2 regions of the Peribacillus sp. NPDC060253 genome follow, and region 2 is predicted to be linked to the other one. Evidence: predicted binding sites of a transcription regulator. Region 2 holds the regulator's gene; the other holds the start of a gene.
The links. Region 2 encodes Rex, which represses fermentation and respiration genes when NADH is low (regulators of the CRP and FNR family bind a similar motif). Its sites were predicted from a motif close to TTGTGAAATATTTCACAA; they were not measured.

Region 1 (13,111 bases), on a different contig from region 2:
TGAACGAAGCGTCATACAAGCAAAGATTCCGATTGTTGCAATGATTGCAATGATCCACATGCTGAATACCATCGCAAAGCCCCAAACGAAGAAGATACAACTCAGGATAAATGGCACGCCGCTGTTATTTGGCATATGAATCTTTTCTATTTTACCGCTGAATAATTTAAAGCCCTTTTTCTTAGAATCCCAGAAGGCTTCCGTAGATTCAACTGTTGGTACAACGGCAAAGTTGTATTCAGGAATTGGTGTATGCGTTGCCCACTCTAGAGAACGTGCATCCCATGGATCGTTTGAAATATTTCTTGATGCATAACGAGTGCTCCAATAAATGTTGTACAAAATTAAAGCAAAACCAATTGCTAAGCCAATCGCTCCAACGAAAGAGAGCATATTCAATGGACCATAGCCCGTTGATTCAGAGTACGTGTACATACGACGTGCTTGCCCATCTAAACCAGTGATGAACATCGGGAAGAATGTTACGTTAAAGCTTATTGTAATGAACCAAAACGACCATTTCCCAATCTTTTCGCTCAACATGAAACCGAACATTTTTGGCCACCAGTACGTAAAACCAGCAAGTACGGCAAATACAGTACCTGGAATCAATACGTAGTGGAAGTGAGCTACTAAGAACATTGTATTATGGTATTGGTAGTCAGCACTTGCCATCGCAAGCATAACTCCCGTTACCCCACCGAGTGTGAAAATCGGAATGAAAGCTAAAGAGTAAAGCATTGGGACGGTAAAAACGATTTTACCTTTCCAAAGTGTGAACAACCAGTTGAATATCTTAACACCGGTCGGTACGGCAATTGCCATCGTTGTGATGGAGAAGATACCGTTAACCATTGCACCGTGACCCATTGTATAGAAATGGTGAGCCCATACAACGAAAGAAAGAGTAGAAATAGCTACCATGGAGATAACCATCGAATTATACCCGTATAGGTTCCGGCGTGCAAAAGTTGAAATGATTTCACTGTAAATACCGAATGCAGGTAGAATGACTATATAAACTTCAGGATGTCCCCATACCCAGAACAAGTTTGCCCAAAGCATATCACTACCGCCATTAGCCATTGCAAAGAATTGAGTTCCGAATAGGCGATCCATTGTCATCAACGCAAGAGCAACCGTTAATACAGGGAAAGCGAAAACGATAATAAAGTTTGTTATCAAAATGGACCATGTGAACATTGGCATTTTCATTAAACTCATGCCAGGTGCTCTCATTTTCAAGATGGTTACGATAAAGTTGATACCAGTCAGTAATGTACCGATACCAGCAATCTGAATCGCAATCGCGTAATAGTTCGAACCGACTGATTCAGCGAATTCGTTACCTGCCAGTGGGAAGTAAGAAGTCCAACCTGCATCAGGAGAACCACCGACTACGAAAGAGATGTTAAATAACATCGCACCCATAAAGAATAACCAGAAGCTTACTGCGTTTAGACGTGGGAATGCTACGTCACGCGCTCCAACTTGTAATGGTGTAACAATGTTCATTAACCCAATAATAAATGGCATAGCCATGAACAGGATCATGACAACCCCGTGTGTTGTAAAGATTTCATTATAATGCTGTCCATCCAACAAACCGTTATCTGGAACAGCCGTTTGAGCACGCATCATGAGGGCATCTGCGCCACCACGGAAAAGCATAAGTAATGCTGACAAGATGTACATGATACCAATCCGTTTATGGTCAACTGTTGTTAACCATTCACGCCATAAGTAACCCCATTTTTTAAAATAGGTAATTCCGGCAACAACCGCGATCATGGTCAAGCCAATAGCAATCATGGATGCATAAATTGCAGGACTTGGGTGAGGTACGGCAAATCGATCAAAGTAATCCATACTTTTGTGACTCCTTTCAGGAAAATATTCCTTATCGTGTAAAACTAGTAGTTTAATAGAACGTGAGTTAAAACTTTAATGATTGCTGTGTTCTGAATGTCCCTCGTGTGAATCTTTGCTGGACTCCTCAGAATCAGTTTTTTCAGTATCAGATGTTCCGTGGTGATGACCTGAATTTTCACCCTCTGGAGCTGGAGAAAACTTCAAGTGAGTCCCAGTGAACGTGGATTGCCCCACATGACCTGGTTCTAATAATTCATTGAATTTATCCTCAGTAATTGGTTTAGCCGTAGCTTTAATTTCATCTACCCACTTATCGTATTCTTTTGTAGGCAATACATTAACGTTGAACGTTTGCTGAGCAAAACCTGAACCACTGAAGTTTGAATTTCGACCCATATACTCCCCTGGCACATCAGCAGCTAAATGCAACGTGGTAACCATGTCGGACATCGCGTATTTTTGTCCACCAAGTTGTGGAATCCAGAAACTGGCGATTGGACCGAATGAGTATAGTTTAAATTCAATTGGCCGATCAGTCGGTAAAAACAAATAGTTAACTGTTTCTATGTCTTCTTCCGGATAACTAAAATGCCACTTCCAGTTAGAAGATGAAGCGTAGATAACTAATGGTTCTTGTTTTTCGTAACCTTTCGGTGTTGCCTCAACTTCATTTGTTGTTTTTACAGTAACAACTGAAAGGAAAGCAACGATTAAAATTGGAATCGCTACCCAAATTATTTCAAGAACCTTACTTCCTTCAATATGAGGTGGTTCATAATCATCACTCTGTTTGGAAGCACGATATTTCAATATCATAAGGACATACAGTACGACAACGACAAGAACGACAAAGGCCATTGTCCAGATCGATATCATAATAACATTTGCTTGTGTTGCAGCTACTGGCCCTTTAGGGTCCAAGACCATTAATGGGTTATCGCAACCAGTTAGTACAGTTGCAATAGTAAAAAGTATAGTTAATAAAGCCCATTTCATTTTCATAGTACTACCCCTTTCTTACATATTAAAATTCCTATTGGTAATTATTCGGATAAAGTGTTACCATATTCACAAATACCGACATACCAATATTAATCCCAAGTGTTAAAAAAGACAATACAAAGTGACATCTGTCACATAAAGTTCATGAAAGAGCAGTAAGAAGATGGTAATTGACCTGAAATGTTCGAAAACCTAGCGCAAATGAAATATAATAGGAATTTATAATCTATTCCCGCAAAGGTCTACATACTGTTATAGCTATTTACAGCTGTTCCCTATCTTATTTTAATATAATGAGTTATAATTTCACCTTATAATTTCGTACATCATTAGTCCCTTTATAAGCCCTAATGAATACACTTTTATTTACATCTTGAATTAAACACGAAGAGTAAGTAAATGAAGGGTTAATATAATTGAAGAAAAACAAATTTAATTCCTTTAAATAGCCACATGCACAAAATTCCTACAACGGATCTGTTGATGCAAATAATAAAGCCACCCACACAACCGTAAGTTCAGTACATTATATCCACCGGTTTTGGGTAACAAAAAAAGAAGCAGGGTGTCAAATTGACACCCTGCTTCTTTTTGCTTTGGCCTTTGTTTTGATTTTTATGATTTTGGTCGTTTCCGGTTCAACTCTTTCACCCTTATGAGTGTTCATCACCATTTCTTCTGTCAGGACAAAAAATATGCCAACTAGAAAAATGGCAGCTGCGCTTAATGTGATAGCCATTCCAACAGCGGTTAAAATATAATCTTTATTGTAATCGCTTACAAAAAAACTTAAGGAAAAAATGATCATCCCGATTACACACCCTGTGCCTGATACCCATTTCACTGCATCTAACATCTTCTGATTAGCTTTCATTATTTCATCCCCTTTCTTTCTATTTTATGACAATTCACAAATTTGTCAAACTTTTTATAATTTTCAATATATTCTCAATGAAAACCTTGACAAATTAAACTGATTACACCAGGCTTTTAGGCATTTAAGACTATACAGAAAATTAATAAAACAGGATAAATACACTATCATTTTTCCCTATATTATCCTTTTCTATACCATTTCTTTTACTATCATTTACAAAGAAAAAACCCCTGAAGCATATCAGGGGTCAAACTACATTCTATGATTTCTGTAATGTTATCGTTACCGTTTTCTCTTCCGTCCCCCTATACACCTTAACCTTTACTTTATCGCCGATTTTCTTATTTGTGTATAAGTGTTTCCTTAATTCTGCAGCGGAATTGATTTTCGTTCCATCAATCTCCACGATGATGTCCTGTTGCTTAAGACCTCCATTCTCTGCAGCCGATCCTGATTCTATGCTCGTAATCATCACACCTGTTTTTGCAGCTTCAGGTATATTTTGAAGGGAATACTGCGGCAGCTCTTCTATACTTGCCAGACTCACTCCTAAATAAGGCCGTGTGATTTTTCCGTTTTCAATAAGCTCCGTTACAATTGGAATTACATCATTGCTCGGTATGGCAAACCCTAGGCCTTCGACACCGCTTTCGGAGATTTTCAGACTGTTTATGCCGATTACTTCGCCAGCCGTGTTGATCAATGCACCACCGCTATTGCCAGGGTTAATCGCCGCATCCGTTTGAAGGACATCCAGTTCCCACTCCCCGTCCGATGTATCGACTGAAATGGAGCGCCCGGTCGCACTGACGATCCCTTGAGTAACAGAACGTGAAAAATCAAGTCCAAGAGGGTTACCAATGGCCAATACTTCTTCGCCTGGACGTATGCTATCTGAATCCCCGAAATTAATTCCCTCTGGTGCTTTCGAGGCATCGATTGTCAAAACCGCCAGGTCCGTCAAAGCATCAGCGCCGACAACCTCTGCCGTCGCCTTTTGTCCATCATACAATGAAATTTCGACTTCCTTAGCACCTTCGATTACATGATTGTTCGTGATGATATAAGCCTTCCCATTATCTTTTTTATAAATGACCCCTGAACCAGTGCCGCTCTCAACCGTTTCACTTTTCGTGCTTTGCTGCTGGAAGGGGTACTGATTTTGCACCTCTTGTAAATTCACGACCCCTACGATCGATTTGGAAGCTGATTCAACCATATCTGCCCGATCATTTGAATCTGAACTTGTCGATAACTTTTCTGCATTGACACTTCTATTCTTTTCCACTCTTTCCGTTTGCTCTACCCCTGCCGTTTGGGTTGACTCATTCATTGAGTTTTTCCCTTGATCAATAAAGTCCCCGCCAAATACAAATACAGAAGATGTAACCATGGAAGCAATTGTCCCAGAAACAAGGCTAGTTAGCCAAAGAGATTTGCCCTTTTTCCGTTCTTCCTTCACCCTGACTTGCTCATCACCATCATAATTCTCCATCTTAATCCCTCCTGTGAATGTCCTTTACTTGCTTCAATCATAAACAGGAAATATTAAAAAATTCTTAAGAAATAAAGAAAGAGTCAACTTTTTTTAAAAAAATAGGTTTTTCCATCGAATCCTGCTCCGTTCATGTCGCCTAATCACAAAATAAAGAGACCTCAACAGGGCCCCTTTTCAATTCGACCATTCAATTATCCTTACATGACTTCATAAACTTCTTTTGTCTTTTTATTCACGCCATACCAGCCCCAAATAGCATTGTGGCCACTTTTCTGACTGCTATCCATTTCGAACACTTGAAAAATGTAATTTCCCTTTTTGTCATCATGATCATATTCGATTTGCAAATGCGGAAAGTTTTCCATGTCCACGTAATCTTTAACAAGTTTCTCCGCTTGAGATTTACTTAATGTACTAACTGACCCCTTACTCCCTTCTTTTCCTTTTGTATCCATTGCCGCCTTATCATCTATTTTGGATGTAATGGTCCCGTCCTCATTTGCTTCCTCAACCTGCTCCGCTTCATCATTCCCCTCTGCTGTTTCTATCGTGGCGGAATCTGATACCGGATGCATGTCCCCCGCCTTTAAAACCATCCGTTTACCTTCCTGGTATTTTGCCTTATATGCGGTTGCTTCTTCAAAATCTCCTTTGGCCGAATCAAAATCCTGTTCGTCGTATTTCTTCATTCCACTCGCCAGAAAACCTGAAAGATCCATTAACTCTCTTGATTCCGGTGTTTTTGCTTCTTTATAAGCTAATTCAAATGCCTCGTGGGCTTCTACATAATTCTCCTCATTCAACTGACTTTTCCCTAAATCCATATTGGAATCATAATTCCTGGTTACGCATCCTGAAGTAATCAACACCAAAAAAATAACCATGATTGATCTCTTCACTATATCCCTCCTCACTTTCCCAAAGTACTCTTCCATATTATTCTAATCTTAAACCATTTTATTAGAAATCCGATACCTCAATTTCATTAAGGAAATGTTTACTTTTATGATTAACTTTTTACAAATAGTGGTACAGCATCAATAAACGTATGAAAGGATGATGTGCAGAATGATGCAGGAAAAACAGACCTATCATGTCGATTTGGTCAGCGGCGACGTACTCGGACAAAAACTTGAAGAGAACCCGAGCTTCACCATACACGCAACAGATGAGGAACTCGCAGAATTGAAACAATGCTTAGAGGAACATCGGACAGATGACTTGGAGGCATATGCCCGTTCACATGTTCCATATCTTCTCTATCATCATGACCGGGCAAATGATAAATACGATGCAGCCATGAAAAGGCTTTATGCCCTCATATATAAATTAGGCGATAAAACGGCCCGAAACCATATTGAAGAAATCGGCATATTGAAGGATAACAAATTCGAGGGCAATGAAGAAGTGCAAAAATTCAAATAAAAAAATATGAACAGAACCTGACATTCTAAGGTTCTGTTCTTTTATGATAAGACTCCTAAAAGGGATATATATGAAATGTTCGTAGGTAAAGTCCTTCAATCTACATATTTATCTTTCAAATATTCTGAACCAATACCACCAATGACCATCAAAGCTAATGGTAAAAAATTCGACACAGCTGGCATACTTTCCAAAATTGTAATATCTGTGCCAACAAATTTGTTAAGACCAAAAATAATTAATTTAGACACTAACAAAAATGCTCCTAGTAATAACACGGTATCAAAAAATAATTTCCTTTTTGGAAATGCTAACTGCTTACTTTCTCGTATTATTTTTTCTTTCAATTCCTCATCACTCCTTAATAATTCATCTATCGTAATATGAAATAAATCACTTAAATTAATGAGTACTTCAATACTTGGATAGTTTTTTCCTGTTTCCCATTTGGACACAGATTGGCGACTCACATGAATCTTCTCTGCAAGATCAGTTTGTGACCAATTTCTTTTTTCTCGTTCTTTTTTTAATCGTTCGCTAAAATTCATTGTGAGTTCATCGCCTTTCCTTACTCCTAGTATTGTGAGATGAATTATGCAAAGTAAAGATAGTAATAAGTGCATTACTATGCAACTTATGAGTGACACCGAGGAAAACCTTGATATAACAAGGGTATCCGTTTAATTTTCCGGAACTGCTGTAGAAAGTTAAAACTAAAAAAGAAGTTGCAGCCAGTCATCAAAAAAGTGGCCAAGACTTTGGATATAACAAAAAAAGCAGCTATGTAAGCAGCTACTTAATCATATAATTTTTTAATCCAATAAACCATCTTACTAACACATATATCAAGAATTAACCAATTGACTTTAATAAAAAAAGCCTTGTATAGACAAGGCTTTTTTTTATCGGTGTAATCCCCGCTTGTTTAAATTCACGAAGCATTTTTTGCTTTTGACCTTTGACCATTCTTCAGGATGATTCCGTGAGTATAAATTTGAGAATCAAAGCATAGCACAAACGGTTCTTTATAGAAGAAATCATTTCCTCATAATTTGTCTAAAGTTTCTTTGCATTATACTTTAAACTCAGCCATAGTTGAAGAAAAAGCGTTATAGAGTCCAATTGATAAGCAATCCAGCTTGAGCTAAACCACCACCGAAACCATATAATAAAATCTTCTCACCATTACTGAGTTTTCCTTCAATTACTCCTTTATCTAAGGATAATGGTATGGTTGCTGAGGAAGTATTTCCATACTCCACTAAGCTATTTAATGTACGCTCTATTGGAAAACCACTTCTATCACATATTGACTCAATCATTCTTAAATTTGCACTATGCGGAACAAACCAATCAACATCATTCAAATGAATTTCAGTATTTTTCATCACAGTTTGCATTCCTTTTGGAACAGTAGTAACAGCCCATTTATAAACCTCACGTCCATTTTGTACAAGGTTACCACTATTATTTAAGTCTTCACCATTTATACGTGTCGAAAGGTTTGTACTATATAAATTTTTTCCGCCTTCTCCTTCCGAATATAAATGTGAAGAAATAAAACTTGGTTGTTGTTCATCGTATTCTACAAGAACTGCTCCTCCACCATCTCCAAATAAAATACAAGTGGCCCGATCTTCATAGTCCATAATTTTAGATAAAGTATCAGCTCCAATAACAAGAATTTTCTTGTTTAAACCAGATGTTACTAATCCATTAGCTACATGCAACCCATAAGTAAATCCTGCACAAGCAGCATTTAAATCAATAGCTCCAGTATTCTTAATTCCTAGCTTTGCTTGGACTAAAGACGCTACACTTGGAGTGTTGAAATCTGGTGTAAAGGTACAGACAATAATCATATCAACGTCTTCGACAGATTTATCATACCGTTCCATTAAATCCTGTACAGCTTTATAACTTATATCACTAGTAAACTCTTCTTCATGTGCAATTCTTCGTTCTTTAATACCAGTACGTTTAACAATCCATTCATCATTGGTTTCAACCATTTTTTCTAAGTCTTTATTTGTTAACCTTTTTTCTGGAACATACGAACCTATTGCAGTAATACGTGCTTTGGATTTGAACATAGAATAACCACCTCGTGTTATGATTCGCATCATTTTTATACTTGATATTAATAGTTGGTACTAATTATAAAGCAAAAAAAATCTTATGCAACTAACCGTTCCCTTTAATTCCATAAGAAAAAGAGCTGAACGACAAAGAACGATCGCAATTGATAATATAAGAAGACTCTGCTCCTAAATAGTAAGGTATATCGTAGCCAGAACATCCTGTTAAAACATACTCATCTTGGTTGTTCTCATTCTTAATCACTTCGATAGTTTTGCACTGATGTGTTTAATTGAATTACCTCCATATTCGTCTCTTGTCGTGTCACTCGTCGCTCCCAGCGTTTCTGCATTAAATGTTATATCACTAATAATCGCGTCTCCTTCTTTAGTATAGAAAACTGCCCGTTCTTATCCTCTTCCTCTTTACTTACATTTTGAATATATTCTTTAAGCCTTGTTAAGTTCTCTATACCATCGTGCTTGCTTCCTATGTCTGTTTGTGCTGATTTGAAAGGTTCATCTTCATTATCGGTTCTCGATTTAGAACAACCTATCATTTAAGTTAAAATCATCACAATTAAAACAAAAATCCCTTCCATAAACTCTTTATTCCACACCCTTTCTTACCTATATAACGTGATAAATAACTGTAAGTTTCAAGCATTTTTGATATACTCAACTGCCTCAATGGATTAAATGAGTTATGATGACCATATATCCATCTCCCGCCCCTTTAATTGAAAAAGGAAAAATCCTGTTGTATGTCCAACAGGATTTCCATCAATATTTATTCGAAATTCACAATTACACGATTCTCTTTTATTTTGATTGCATGCATATAGGAATCTTTGTATAAACGTCACGAATTCATTTTCAGTGTTTTTGTTTGTAATAGGTTACCGCGAGCGCAAGTGCCAGCACTGTACCTTTGACGATATCCATCGCATAATAGGGCACAGACATCATGATCAGCCCATTTTGAAGGATTCCGATAAGAACTGCACCAACAAATGTTCCAAAGGCATTTGGTTTTCCCGCTCCTAAAACGGAGGAACCAATGAAGGCTGCTGCAACAGCATCCATTAAATAGGGGGATCCTGAATTGATTTCTGATGTCATGACCCTTGAAGCAAGGACAATTCCCCCAATCGCCGCAAGTAGTGCTGAAAGCAGATAGGCAAGCACTTTGTATTTATTTACCGATATCCCGGAAAGTCTCGCCGCTTCCTTATTTCCCCCAATAATGTACATATAGCGACCATGCTTCGTATAAGTCAAAAAGATATGGGTCGTTATCACAATGATTGCCATGATCAATATGATCCATGGTACCTGCCCAATTTTCGCGAAAAGCGGGCTGATCAGTCCAGTTGCAAATGTTCCATCGGGCATGACCATATTTTGCGAAACCGTCGCCCCTTTTGTATAGGTAAGGGCAATGCCCTGGATAATGAACATAGTAGCCAATGTCATCAGCATATCAGGGATTCTCAATTTAACGATCATAAATGAATTCAAGGCCCCTACGACAATTGAAGCACCGATTGCGGCTAAAATGGCAATCAATGTATCCTGAGAAAACCAGACGAACATTGATATAACGATAGCATTTGCCAATGATGCGACAGAACCGACGGAAAGGTCGAAGCCATCCACCGTTAAGGATATCGTAATACCGATCGCAATGATGGTAACGATTGATATGGAACGTAGAATGTTAATCAGGTTATTAGTTTGAATGAAAGATGGATTGGACAGGGTAAAGATTCCAATCAAAATGATGATTGTCAATATTGTGCCGTATTTATAGAAAAAGTCGAACAAGTCCACTTTTTTCTTTGCCTTCGCTGTCTGTGTAACAGGAATGGGTGCGCTCATCCTATTTTCCTCCTGTAGAATAGAATAATAGTTCTTCTTCGCTGGTTTTGCTCGTTTCTAATTCGATGACAGTGCTCCCGTCATATAACACATATGTCCGATTGGTAATGCCCATGATTTCGGAAAGTTCGGATGATGCATATATGATGGCTTTCCCATTTCTCGCAAGCTGTGAAATCAATTCGAATATATCCTTCTTAGCTCCAACATCGACCCCTTTTGTGGGTTCATCGAATATATATACATCCGCATCGGCTAATAGCCACTTTCCAATGGCAACTTTTTGCTGGTTACCACCTGAAAGGTTTTCGACTCTCACTTCCCCTGAAGGAGTTTTAATGCCAAGGCTCGCAATCAGTTCTTTCGCTTTTTCTTTTTCGGCCTTACGATCCACGAAGCTGAATGACTTGCAGAATTTGCCGATACTGGCTGCAGTCAAGTTTGCCGTGACCGTTTCCTGAACAAGGACCCCTTCTTTCCTGCGTTCCTCCGGTACTAGTGCTAGTCCGCTTTTCACTGCATGATGCGGCGATTTCAAAGTAAGTTTTCGGCCATTCAGGACGACTTCACCCGCTGTGATCGAAGTATGACCGAAAAGGGCTTTACACAGCTCCGTTTTCCCAGCCCCGACCAGCCCTGCCAAGCCGATTATCTCGCCTGCCTTTAGATGAAGGCTAACATTTTTAACTTTCGCTGCATCTGACAATCCCTTCACTTCCAGTACAACCTGTCCAATCGAAGAATTCACTTCAGGGAACTGCTCATCCATGGTTTTCCCGAGCATACTCTCGACCACTTCGGTTCGGGTGATTTCCTCCATTTTTCGACAAGTGACACGCTCTCCATTCCTCATGATCGTAATTTCCTCACAGATTTCAAATATCTCAGGGAGACGATGGGAAATGAAAATGATTCCCACACCTTTTTGCTTTAATTCATTTACAATTCGAAAAAGTTCTGTCGTCTCCGTATGACTTAACGGAGCAGTTGGTTCATCGAGAATCAAGAATTTGCATTCTGTCGAAACGGCCCGCGCTATCAGGACCATCTGTTTTTCAGCCAAGGTAAGGTCTCTTACCAGCTTTTTCGAAGAGACACGAATTTTCATATCATCAAGAATATAAGAGGCTTTGTTGTGCAGCTCTTTCCAATGGACCATCTGTTTTTTGCCCATGTTTTGGACCATATCATTCAGCATTACATTTTCCCCAACCGTTAAATTAGGGATCAGTACGGTATCTACTTCCTGATGCACAATTTGAATGCCTTGTTCCTGCGCCTTCTTTGGCGAACGGATATCCTGCTTCATCCCATTCAAAAAAATATCACCTGAATAATGAACATGAGCTCCTGATAAAACTTTCATTAACGTCGATTTCCCTGCTCCGTTTGCACCGACCAATGCATGTGCTGTCCCTGATTGTACAGAAAAATCAACTTCACTTAGCGCCTTTACCCCCGGAAACTCAATCGAGATCTTCTTCATTTCTAGTTGTGTGCCCATGTCCATCCCCCCTATTGAACAGACACTCCCTTCTACTGAAAGAGAGTGCCTCTTTTTACTTTTTATAATGGTCTTTCAAAACTTTCATCCAATCCTCTTCAAATTCCTCTGATACACCCCAGCCATCGACAATACCAGATAGATTGGACATGTTTACCGCTTCTTTTGAAGCTTGGATTTGCTTTTGTGAAATTAGTGAAGCCTTTAAGTCATATGTTTGCGGCGTTTCTTCTCCCGCTAATTTTTTTGCCAATAACCTCATATTCACTGCACCGATCAATTTGGGATCGACTGCTGCCGTGTAGTCCCATGAGCTATCAGCTGATTGGATTTCCTGAAGATCTGCATTTGATACATCAATTCCATATATCTTCACTTCATCCCGGCCTGCTTCTTTAATAGCCCGAGCCGCTCCGATAGCGAAGGCATCCCATGTTGCAAATATTGCATCCAATTTTCCTTTAGGGTATTTATTCAGCATTGCAGCTACTGCATTCTGTGTCTGAACGGAAGTATCAGCTGATGCCACTCCGAATCTTTCGACTTCTTTAATCCCAGGATTTTCTTTTAATTTTTCCTGATAGACTGCGTTTCGTCTTACCATTGGAGGGAAACCATCCACCCAAAGATAGGCAATTGAAGCTTTACCTTTCTGTTCTTCTATCAATTTATCAAAAGCGAGTGTTGCCAGTGCTTCATCATCCTGTGATGTTAATGTCACACCGTCTATTTTGGATAGATCACTAATAGAATCGAAGGTGACAACGCTTTTACCTGCATCAACCAACTTTTGAACGTCATTCACTGTCGCTGCATCATCCCCATGGGAGATGATATAGCCGTCATAATCTTCCTCCAAAGCCTGGGCGATGGCATCATGGAATTTAGCCGTATCTCCATTGGCTGTATATGTATCCACTTGAAATCCTAAATCTTCTCCTTCTTCCTTCGCTCCAGCTAAGTATTGAGCCGTA
Region 2 (8,644 bases):
ATTTATAAAAGTAACATTTATACCGTCGCGGGGTGGAGCAGTCCGGTAGCTCGTCGGGCTCATAACCCGAAGGTCGCAGGTTCAAATCCTGTCCCCGCAATCATGAAAAAAACGAAACCTAGGTTTCGTTTTTTTGTTTTATCTGAAATTCAAATAATTATGTCCCTAACTTATTTGTGTCTTCTTTTGAAACAAGGTAAACTACATATATAGAAGTTTTTGCTCCATTTTAATATTGAGTTTATAGTTTTCGTCATGTACGATATGACGTTTTGCTAATAATGATAAAGGTGATTAATATATGCAACAATTTGAATTGATTTCTCACAATGAGGAAGAAACAGCACAGTTTGCGCAGAAGTTGGCACTAATGCTTTCGAGTGGTGATGTACTGGCTTTAGAAGGTGATCTTGGTGCAGGGAAAACGGCATTCACAAAAGGGCTGGCTAAAGGATTAGGCGTTTCTAGAACAGTAAATAGCCCAACTTTTACGATAATAAAGGAATACAAGGGTCGATTGCCTTTATATCACATGGATGTATATCGGGTAAGTGAATCCGAAGAAGATTTAGGCTTTGATGAATACTTTGATGGTGACGGTGTAACCGTCGTTGAATGGGCTCATTTAATTAAGGATTACCTCCCTAGTGAAATCTTAACCATTTATATTTATCGTCTTAGTGATATAAGCCGGCGCATTGTCTTGGAAGCCAAAGGCGAACGATATGAAACGTTATGTAAGGAGATTATTTGATGAAGGTTTTAGCTATAGATACATCGAACTTTACATTAGGGATAGCACTGGTAAATGGAAGTCAAGTAATTGGCGAATATACGACCAACCTAAAGAAAAATCATTCAGTGCGGGTAATGCCAGCTATTGAGACGCTGCTAAGGGATTGTGATACTAATCCGAAGGATTTGACCAAGATAGTGGTAGCTCGGGGCCCAGGCTCTTATACAGGGGTGAGGATTGGTGTGACGATTGCAAAAACTTTGGCCTGGACACTCCAGATTCCTTTATCAGGTGTTTCTAGTTTAGAAGTTTTAGCAGCAAATGGTCGTTATTTTAATGGTTTGATATCTCCCTTGTTCGATGCAAGAAGAGGGCAGATTTATACTGGATTATATGAAATGGAAAATGATCTGTTAGAAACAATCATGGAAGATTGTAATATTCTATCCTCTGAGTGGGCGATTCGATTGAAAGAATTAAATCGTCCTGTTTTATTTATTGGTCAAGATGTGGACATCCATCGGGATGCAATTACGGAAGCGTTAGGCGATTTAGCCGTATTTGCTCCTATACAGTCCTTTAACTCGAGACCAAGCGAACTGGCCTTTATTGGTCTTAACAAGACTGAAGAGGATATTCACCAGTTTGTACCAAACTATATTCGCATGGCTGAAGCGGAAGCTAAGTGGCTCGAACAGCAGGGGAAATAAAAAAGGAAAGCGACCGATTATTATGAGTAAAACATTGACGTTCCGAAAAATGGAAACGGAAGATATCGACCAAGTGCTACACGTGGAAAAACAGTCCTTCACTTTACCTTGGAGCCGGGAAGCTTTTTTTAATGAATTGAATCACAATCAATATGCCGTATATATGGTGATTGAGGATGAAGGGAAAATTGCCGGTTATTGCGGTGCGTGGATCGTCATTGATGAATCACACATTACCAACATTGCGATTTTACCTGAATATCGAGGGCAAAAGCTTGGGGAAGCATTGCTTCGGAAGATGATTGAAATCTCCATTTCCATGGGGGTGGTAAGGATGACGCTTGAAGTTCGTGTCAGTAATGCAGTAGCCATTTCACTTTATGAAAAACTAGGTTTTCAAAAGGGTGGAATCCGTAAAAATTATTATACAGATAATCAAGAAGATGCTTATGTTATGTGGGTGAATTTTTTATGAAAACAGATCAACTTATATTAGGAATCGAAACGAGCTGTGACGAAACGGCAGCAGCTGTTATAAAAAATGGAACAGAGATATTGAGCAATGTCGTGGCTTCACAAATTGAAAGCCATAAACGTTTTGGCGGTGTCGTCCCTGAAATAGCTTCCCGCCACCATGTAGAGCAAATTACAATTGTTCTTGAAGAAGCACTTCTTCAGGCAGGTGTGACATATGAAAATTTAGATGCTATTGCCGTTACAGAAGGACCTGGTCTTGTAGGGGCACTATTAATAGGAGTGAATGCGGCAAAGGCCGTAGCTTTTGCACATGGAATCCCAATTGTCGGTACGCATCATATAGCGGGCCATATATACGCAAATAGACTTATTCAGGAAATCCAATATCCCGCCCTCTCTTTAGTCGTTTCGGGAGGCCATACCGAATTGGTGCTTTTAGAAGAACCAGGTTGTTTCAAGGTGATAGGGGAGACGCGGGATGATGCAGCAGGAGAGGCATATGATAAAGTGGCTCGAACTTTGGGGCTCCCGTATCCCGGAGGCCCTCATATCGATAGGCTTGCACAAGAGGGCTCACCTTCATTGAAACTGCCTCGGGCTTGGTTGGATGATAGCTATGACTTTTCTTTCAGCGGATTGAAATCAGCTGTAATCAACACTTTGCATAATGCAGAACAGCGTGGGGAAATAATTGAACCTAAAGATTTAGCAGCTAGTTTCCAAGCAAGTGTTATAGAAGTACTTGTAACGAAAACGGTGAAGGCTGCGAAGGAATATAATGTGAAGCAAGTATTGCTTGCCGGAGGAGTTGCGGCAAATAAAGGCCTGAGGGAAGCGTTAACGGAAGCTTTTAAGGTTATGCCTATGGACATATCCATTCCGCCCCTCTACCTTTGTACGGACAATGCAGCCATGATCGGTGCTGCTGGCAGTGTCATGTTCGAAAAAGGAAAGCGCTCTGGATTGGATTTGAACGGAAACCCAGGATTGGATATAGAAGCATTTTAATGCACGTGAAGACAGGATGCCTAAATTCGGCATCCTGTCTTTTTTATCCTGTGTATAAAAAAATAGAATATTCTGTGGATAATTATTTTTGATAAACAAACTGCATGTGTATAAACACGTGTTTTTGTGGATAAGTGGATATGTTTCTGTGGATAATGTGAATAACTCAAATTATCGGCTTGTGCACGGTAAGTGTTTTGTTAACAAGTATGTGGATAACTTTGAAGAAACAGAAAAGAAAAGACCGAGTCATTTGACTCGGTCCATTGTCATTCTTCCAATTCGGCCCATTCTTCGAGAAGCTGGTCTAGTGTTTTCTGTGCTTTATCAAGATTTGTTTGGACTTCCATTACTTTTTCATGGTCTTGGAAGACATTTGGATCACAAAGGAGTTCATTGTATTCGTTTATTTCGGTTTCAAGCAACTCCATGGCTGCCTCGATTTCCTCAATGCGCCGTTTTCGCTGACGTTCAGCTTTTTTTGCTTCTTTATCGATTTTGTAATTTGTTTTTTCTGCGGCTACATCTAATGTTTTTGCTTTATTCTCCTGTTCAAGTGCTTTGATTTCCGCTTGCTCCTGTTTTTTCTCTACATAGTAGTCATAATCACCGAGGAATTCTTCGTTGCCGTCTTTGGAGAGCTCGATCACTTTCGTTGCTATCCGATTTATGAAATAACGGTCATGTGAGACGAATAGAATAGTTCCCGGATAATCAATCAATGCGTTTTCCAGCACCAATTTACTGTCGAGATCTAAATGGTTCGTTGGCTCATCCAGAATTAAAAAATTCCCTTTTTCCATCATCATTTTGGCCAGGGCAAGCCGGGCCTTTTCGCCGCCGCTTAGTGTGGAGACGGTCTTCAAAACATCGTCCCCACTAAAAAGGAAATTACCGAGTACCGTGCGTATATCCTTTTCAGGCTTCAGGGGATATTCATCCCATAATTCATTGAGTACGCGTTTATTGGAAACCAGGTTTGCTTGTTCCTGATCATAGTAGCTGACTTCAACATTCGTTCCAAATCGGAAACTTCCAGAACGTGCCGGCAGCTTAGAGATGATTGTTTTCAATAACGTTGATTTCCCGACACCATTCGGGCCAACAAGAGCAATGCTTTCGCCCTTTGTCATGCGGGAATTTATATTTTTTGATACCGTTTCCCCTTCGTAACCTATTGCCAAGTCCTGAAGATGAAGTACTTCGTTTCCGCTTTGCCTTTCAATCTGGAATGAAAAATTAGCGGATTTTTCATCACCTTGCGGCTTGTCCAATACATCCATCTTTTCGAGCTGTTTGCGTCTGCTTTGCGCTCTTTTCGTAGTGGAAGCTCTTGTGATATTACGTTGGACAAAGTCACGAAGCTTTTCGATTTCCCCTTGTTGTTTCTCGAACAGCTTCATGTCCCGCTCATAATCTTCCGCTTTTCCCTCTAGGTAAGAACTATAATTACCATAGTATTTCTTCATGTTATTTCGGGAAATTTCATATACCTGGTTTACCACTTTATCTAGAAAATAGCGGTCATGGGAAACAATAAGAACAGCTCCTTGGTAACTCTGTAAATATTGTTCAAGCCAAGAGAGGGTTTCGATATCCAAATGGTTCGTTGGCTCATCCAGAATCAATATATCCGGTTTCCTTAAAAGCAGCTTCCCTAAAGCAAGTCTTGTTTTTTGCCCACCGCTTAAAGTGGAAATTAGGGTAGAATAGTCAAAGTCGGCAAACTGGAGTCCATGCAATACCGAACGGATATCCGCTTCATATTGATAACCGCCCTTCTCTTTGAAGGCGACCATCAAAGTGTCATATTCATTTAATACTTTTTGATAAAGTGCTTCATTTTCAAAGATGTCAGGTCTGGCCATATCAGCCTCAAGGCGCCGCAGTTCCTTTTCTTGCTCCATAAGATCCTTGAATACCGTCAGCATCTCATCCCAAATGGTCAGCTCGGATTCCAATCCCGTATCCTGAGCCATATAGCCGATGGTGACGCCTTTTGGCTTGATGATTTCACCACCATCATGGGAAATCTGCCCGGCTATGATTTTCAGCAGAGTCGATTTACCAGCGCCATTTCGGCCAACAAGTGCAATTCGATCTTTATTTTGAACTTCGAGCTTCATATTTGATAAAATAAGTTCAGCACCATAATATTTCGATAGTTGATTGATTTGTAATAAAATCATAGATTTCACCTCAATTGATTATTGTTAGTGTAACGTATTATAGTTATTATCGGCAACAGCTTGGTTCCGGGCTAAAAACAAGCTGTTACATAAAGTGGAATAATAGTGTATGATTTAGGAGGGGTTACTTAAATGGGAGACTTGACGCATTTTAATGAACAAGGCAGGGCCAAAATGGTTGATGTGAGTGCGAAGCCTGAAACATCCCGGACCGCAATAGCTCAATCGAGCATTTTATTGAATGAAGAAATATATGAATTGGTCACCAACCAAAAAATCAAAAAAGGTGATGTATTGGCTGTTGCACAGGTTGCAGGAATCATGGCCAGCAAAAATACATCCAATATAATTCCGATGTGCCATCCCATTCCTCTGCAAGGGGTCAATATAGCCTTTGATTGGGAAAAAGAAGATCAAGGATATAGGCTTAGGATTGAAACGGAAGCTAAGACAAAAGGAAGTACAGGTGTGGAAATGGAAGCGTTAACAGCTGCATCCGTAACTGCTTTGACTATTTATGACATGTGTAAGGCCATTGATAAAGGAATGGTAATCGGGCCTACATTCTTAGTGGAGAAAACAGGTGGAGTGTCTAGTAGCGATTATAAAAGACAAGTAAATCGAACAGATAGAGATTAGAGATTAAGTTGAAAAGCATGTGTGAAGGCGGGGAAGAATGATGAACCATGACCCAAAGATACCGCAGGCAACGGCCAAAAGGTTGCCATTGTATTATCGATTTTTAAAGAACTTACATTCCTCAGGCAAACAAAGAGTTTCCTCTGCAGAGCTAAGCGAAGCTGTAAAAGTGGATTCTGCTACGATTCGCCGTGATTTTTCCTACTTCGGCGCGCTTGGAAAAAAAGGTTACGGCTATAATGTCAATTATTTATTATCCTTCTTTAGAAAAACACTAGATCAAGATGAACTGACAAAAGTCGCTTTAATCGGTGTAGGAAATTTAGGAACTGCTTTTTTAAATTACAATTTCATGAAAAATAATAATACAAAGATTGAAATGGCATTCGAAGTTTCTGAAGATAAGGTCGGCAAGATAATAGCAGATGTGCCAATTTATCATATGGATCAAATTGATACACTATTGCAGGAAAATAATATTACTGCGGCGATTTTGACAGTACCTGCACAAGTTGCCCAGACGATAACCGATCGTTTAGTCAAAGCCGATATAAAAGGAATATTGAATTTCACTCCCGCACGGCTGACGGTACCCCCATCGATTAGGGTTCACCACATTGACCTGGCGGTGGAGCTTCAGTCTCTCATCTACTTTTTGAAGCATTATCCTGTAGTGGAAGAAGCTGCATTGGAGGAATAAAAAGAAAAACGCTGCAACTTCGCAGCGTTTTTCTTATTTTTTCTTATTTTTTTGTGCGGCTTTAATCTTAAAGTGCAGCATGATCATCCGTAATCCCGATCCAAAATCAAGAGTCGCAATAAGGATAAGTATATAGGCAAAGATTCCCCATCCTGATGAACTGACGGATTGAATCGCGATCGCTGTAAAAAGAGCACCTAAGCCAGCATAGATGATTCCCATGAATAATGGTGATTGACGTTTCATAATAAACCTCCGATGAAGGCCTGTGCAGTATCTAACATCTTCTCAATATCTTCACGATAGACCACTTGAAAGACGATAACAAGCGTATTCATCGCAACATGTGCGCATATGGACACGAGAATGCGTCCCGTGTGCTTATAAAGGAAAGCAAAGGTAAAGCCCATTGCCGTATATAAAAGAAGATGTTCAAATTCACCATGCGCCAAGCCGAATATAACTGAGCTGAGTAAAGCTGAAATAAAGAAGTTAAAGCGTTTATGAAGTGATCCGAAAATGATTTTTCGAAAAATGATTTCTTCCAATATTGGTCCTATTACTGAAGTGACGAATATGACCAAGGGGACTTTGTAAATGAGTGAAATGAGCTGCTGTGTATTTTCCGATTCAGACTCCACCCCAAGCATTTGTTCAATGCTCCCAGCAATGGTTTGAGAGAAAAGAGCCAAGAAAATACCTGCTATTGCCCAAAATATGGACATGGGAATCGAGGCTTGATCTTTTCTGTCTATGTTTTCCCTCATATCTTTTCTCATTAATAAAAGAATCAATGATAGAGCAACTAGAAAGCTGAATACAATCCAGTATGCGGCAGACTTCACTTCAAGTTCATCAGCAGGCATTCCGGTTGAAGATCCGATCAGCATGAAAATGGGTACCCCAACAATACTTGATAATTGCATGGCAATGTAGGTGATGATGACGAACCAATATTCTTTTTTCAAAAATGAAAACTCCTTTTATTAAGTCACCCATTTGACATATAACGTTCCTGACATGGGGACAATCTATAAACGCATACTCCAAAATGGTATCAAATATTAGGACAGAACACCACTTAAAGGTACCCCTTAGACAACATTTCAGTTACTAATCATTATGCTAAAGTAGTATACCCGTAATTTATCAGAAATTAATAAAAAATTTTCGATAAGATACTTGCAAAAAAGGCTCGGTTTATTTAATATTATAAATGTGTTAGCACTCGATGATGAAGAGTGCTAATAATCATGAAACAAATATCAAGAGAATATGAGGAGGTTGTTTCACTTGTTAAAACCATTAGGTGATCGCGTTATTATTGAACTAGTTCAATCTGAAGAAAAAACTGCAAGCGGTATTGTTCTTCCTGATACTGCAAAAGAAAAGCCACAAGAAGGTAAGGTAGTGGCAGTTGGCACTGGCCGTGTTCTTGAAAATGGCGAACGTGTTGCTTTAGAGGTTGCCCAAGGCGATCTAATTATCTTCTCAAAATATGCAGGTACTGAAGTTAAATACGAAGATACTGAATACTTAATTTTACGTGAAAGCGACATTCTAGCTGTAATCGGCTAATTATACATCATACTTAACTGAACGAAAAATTTCTTAAAATTTTAGGGAGGTACTTATAAATGGCTAAAGAAATTAAATTTAGTGAAGAAGCCCGCCGCTCGATGCTTCGTGGTGTGGACGCACTTGCAGATGCAGTTAAAGTAACGCTTGGACCAAAAGGTCGTAACGTGGTTCTTGAGAAAAAATTCGGTTCACCGCTTATCACAAATGACGGTGTAACAATCGCTAAAGAAATCGAATTGGAAGATGCATTCGAAAACATGGGTGCGAAATTGGTTGCTGAAGTAGCAAGCAAAACAAACGATGTAGCTGGTGACGGTACAACTACTGCAACGGTTCTAGCACAAGCGATGATCCGTGAAGGTCTTAAAAACGTAACAGCTGGTGCTAACCCAATGGGAATCCGTAAAGGAATCGAGAAAGCAGTCAATACTGCCATTGCAGAATTGAAAGCCATTTCCCAACCAGTCGAAAACAAAGAATCGATTGCACAAGTTGCTGCCATCTCTTCAGCTGATGAAGAAGTGGGACAACTGATTGCAGAAGCAATGGAGCGCGTTGGTAACGACGGCGTCATTACAATCGAAGAGTCTAAAGGTTTCACAAC

Region 1: qoxA (cytochrome aa3 quinol oxidase subunit II) is a predicted target of Rex. The motif match lies at 2,994-3,011, and genes of this name have one in related genera.

The regions. Positions count from the first base shown of each region.
Region 1 covers NZ_JBHXAS010000029.1:8,274-21,384, reverse strand. The annotation lists gene qoxB (cytochrome aa3 quinol oxidase subunit I) at 1-1,869, opposite strand, end outside; gene qoxA (cytochrome aa3 quinol oxidase subunit II) at 1,945-2,874, opposite strand; gene ACFWE9_RS10240 (hypothetical protein) at 3,443-3,748, opposite strand; gene ACFWE9_RS10235 (S1C family serine protease) at 4,011-5,246, opposite strand; gene ACFWE9_RS10230 (hypothetical protein) at 5,447-6,148, opposite strand; gene ACFWE9_RS10225 (hydrolase) at 6,318-6,674, shown strand; gene ACFWE9_RS10220 (helix-turn-helix domain-containing protein) at 6,770-7,222, opposite strand; gene ACFWE9_RS10215 (ketoacyl-ACP synthase III) at 7,784-8,767, opposite strand; partial or broken gene ACFWE9_RS10210 (hypothetical protein) at 9,014-9,148, opposite strand; gene ACFWE9_RS10205 (ABC transporter permease) at 9,629-10,633, opposite strand; gene ACFWE9_RS10200 (sugar ABC transporter ATP-binding protein) at 10,635-12,137, opposite strand; gene ACFWE9_RS10195 (sugar ABC transporter substrate-binding protein) at 12,193-13,111, opposite strand, start outside.
Region 2 covers NZ_JBHXAS010000122.1:136-8,779, forward strand. The annotation lists tRNA gene ACFWE9_RS22170 (tRNA-Met) at 27-100, shown strand; gene tsaE (tRNA (adenosine(37)-N6)-threonylcarbamoyltransferase complex ATPase subunit type 1 TsaE) at 302-754, shown strand; gene tsaB (tRNA (adenosine(37)-N6)-threonylcarbamoyltransferase complex dimerization subunit type 1 TsaB) at 754-1,446, shown strand; gene rimI (ribosomal protein S18-alanine N-acetyltransferase) at 1,469-1,921, shown strand; gene tsaD (tRNA (adenosine(37)-N6)-threonylcarbamoyltransferase complex transferase subunit TsaD) at 1,918-2,931, shown strand; gene ACFWE9_RS22195 (ABC-F family ATP-binding cassette domain-containing protein) at 3,201-5,120, opposite strand; gene moaC (cyclic pyranopterin monophosphate synthase MoaC) at 5,253-5,759, shown strand; gene ACFWE9_RS22205 (redox-sensing transcriptional repressor Rex) at 5,797-6,459, shown strand; gene ACFWE9_RS22210 (YdiK family protein) at 6,493-6,705, opposite strand; gene ACFWE9_RS22215 (CPBP family intramembrane glutamic endopeptidase) at 6,702-7,427, opposite strand; gene groES (co-chaperone GroES) at 7,753-8,037, shown strand; gene groL (chaperonin GroEL) at 8,097-8,644, shown strand, end outside.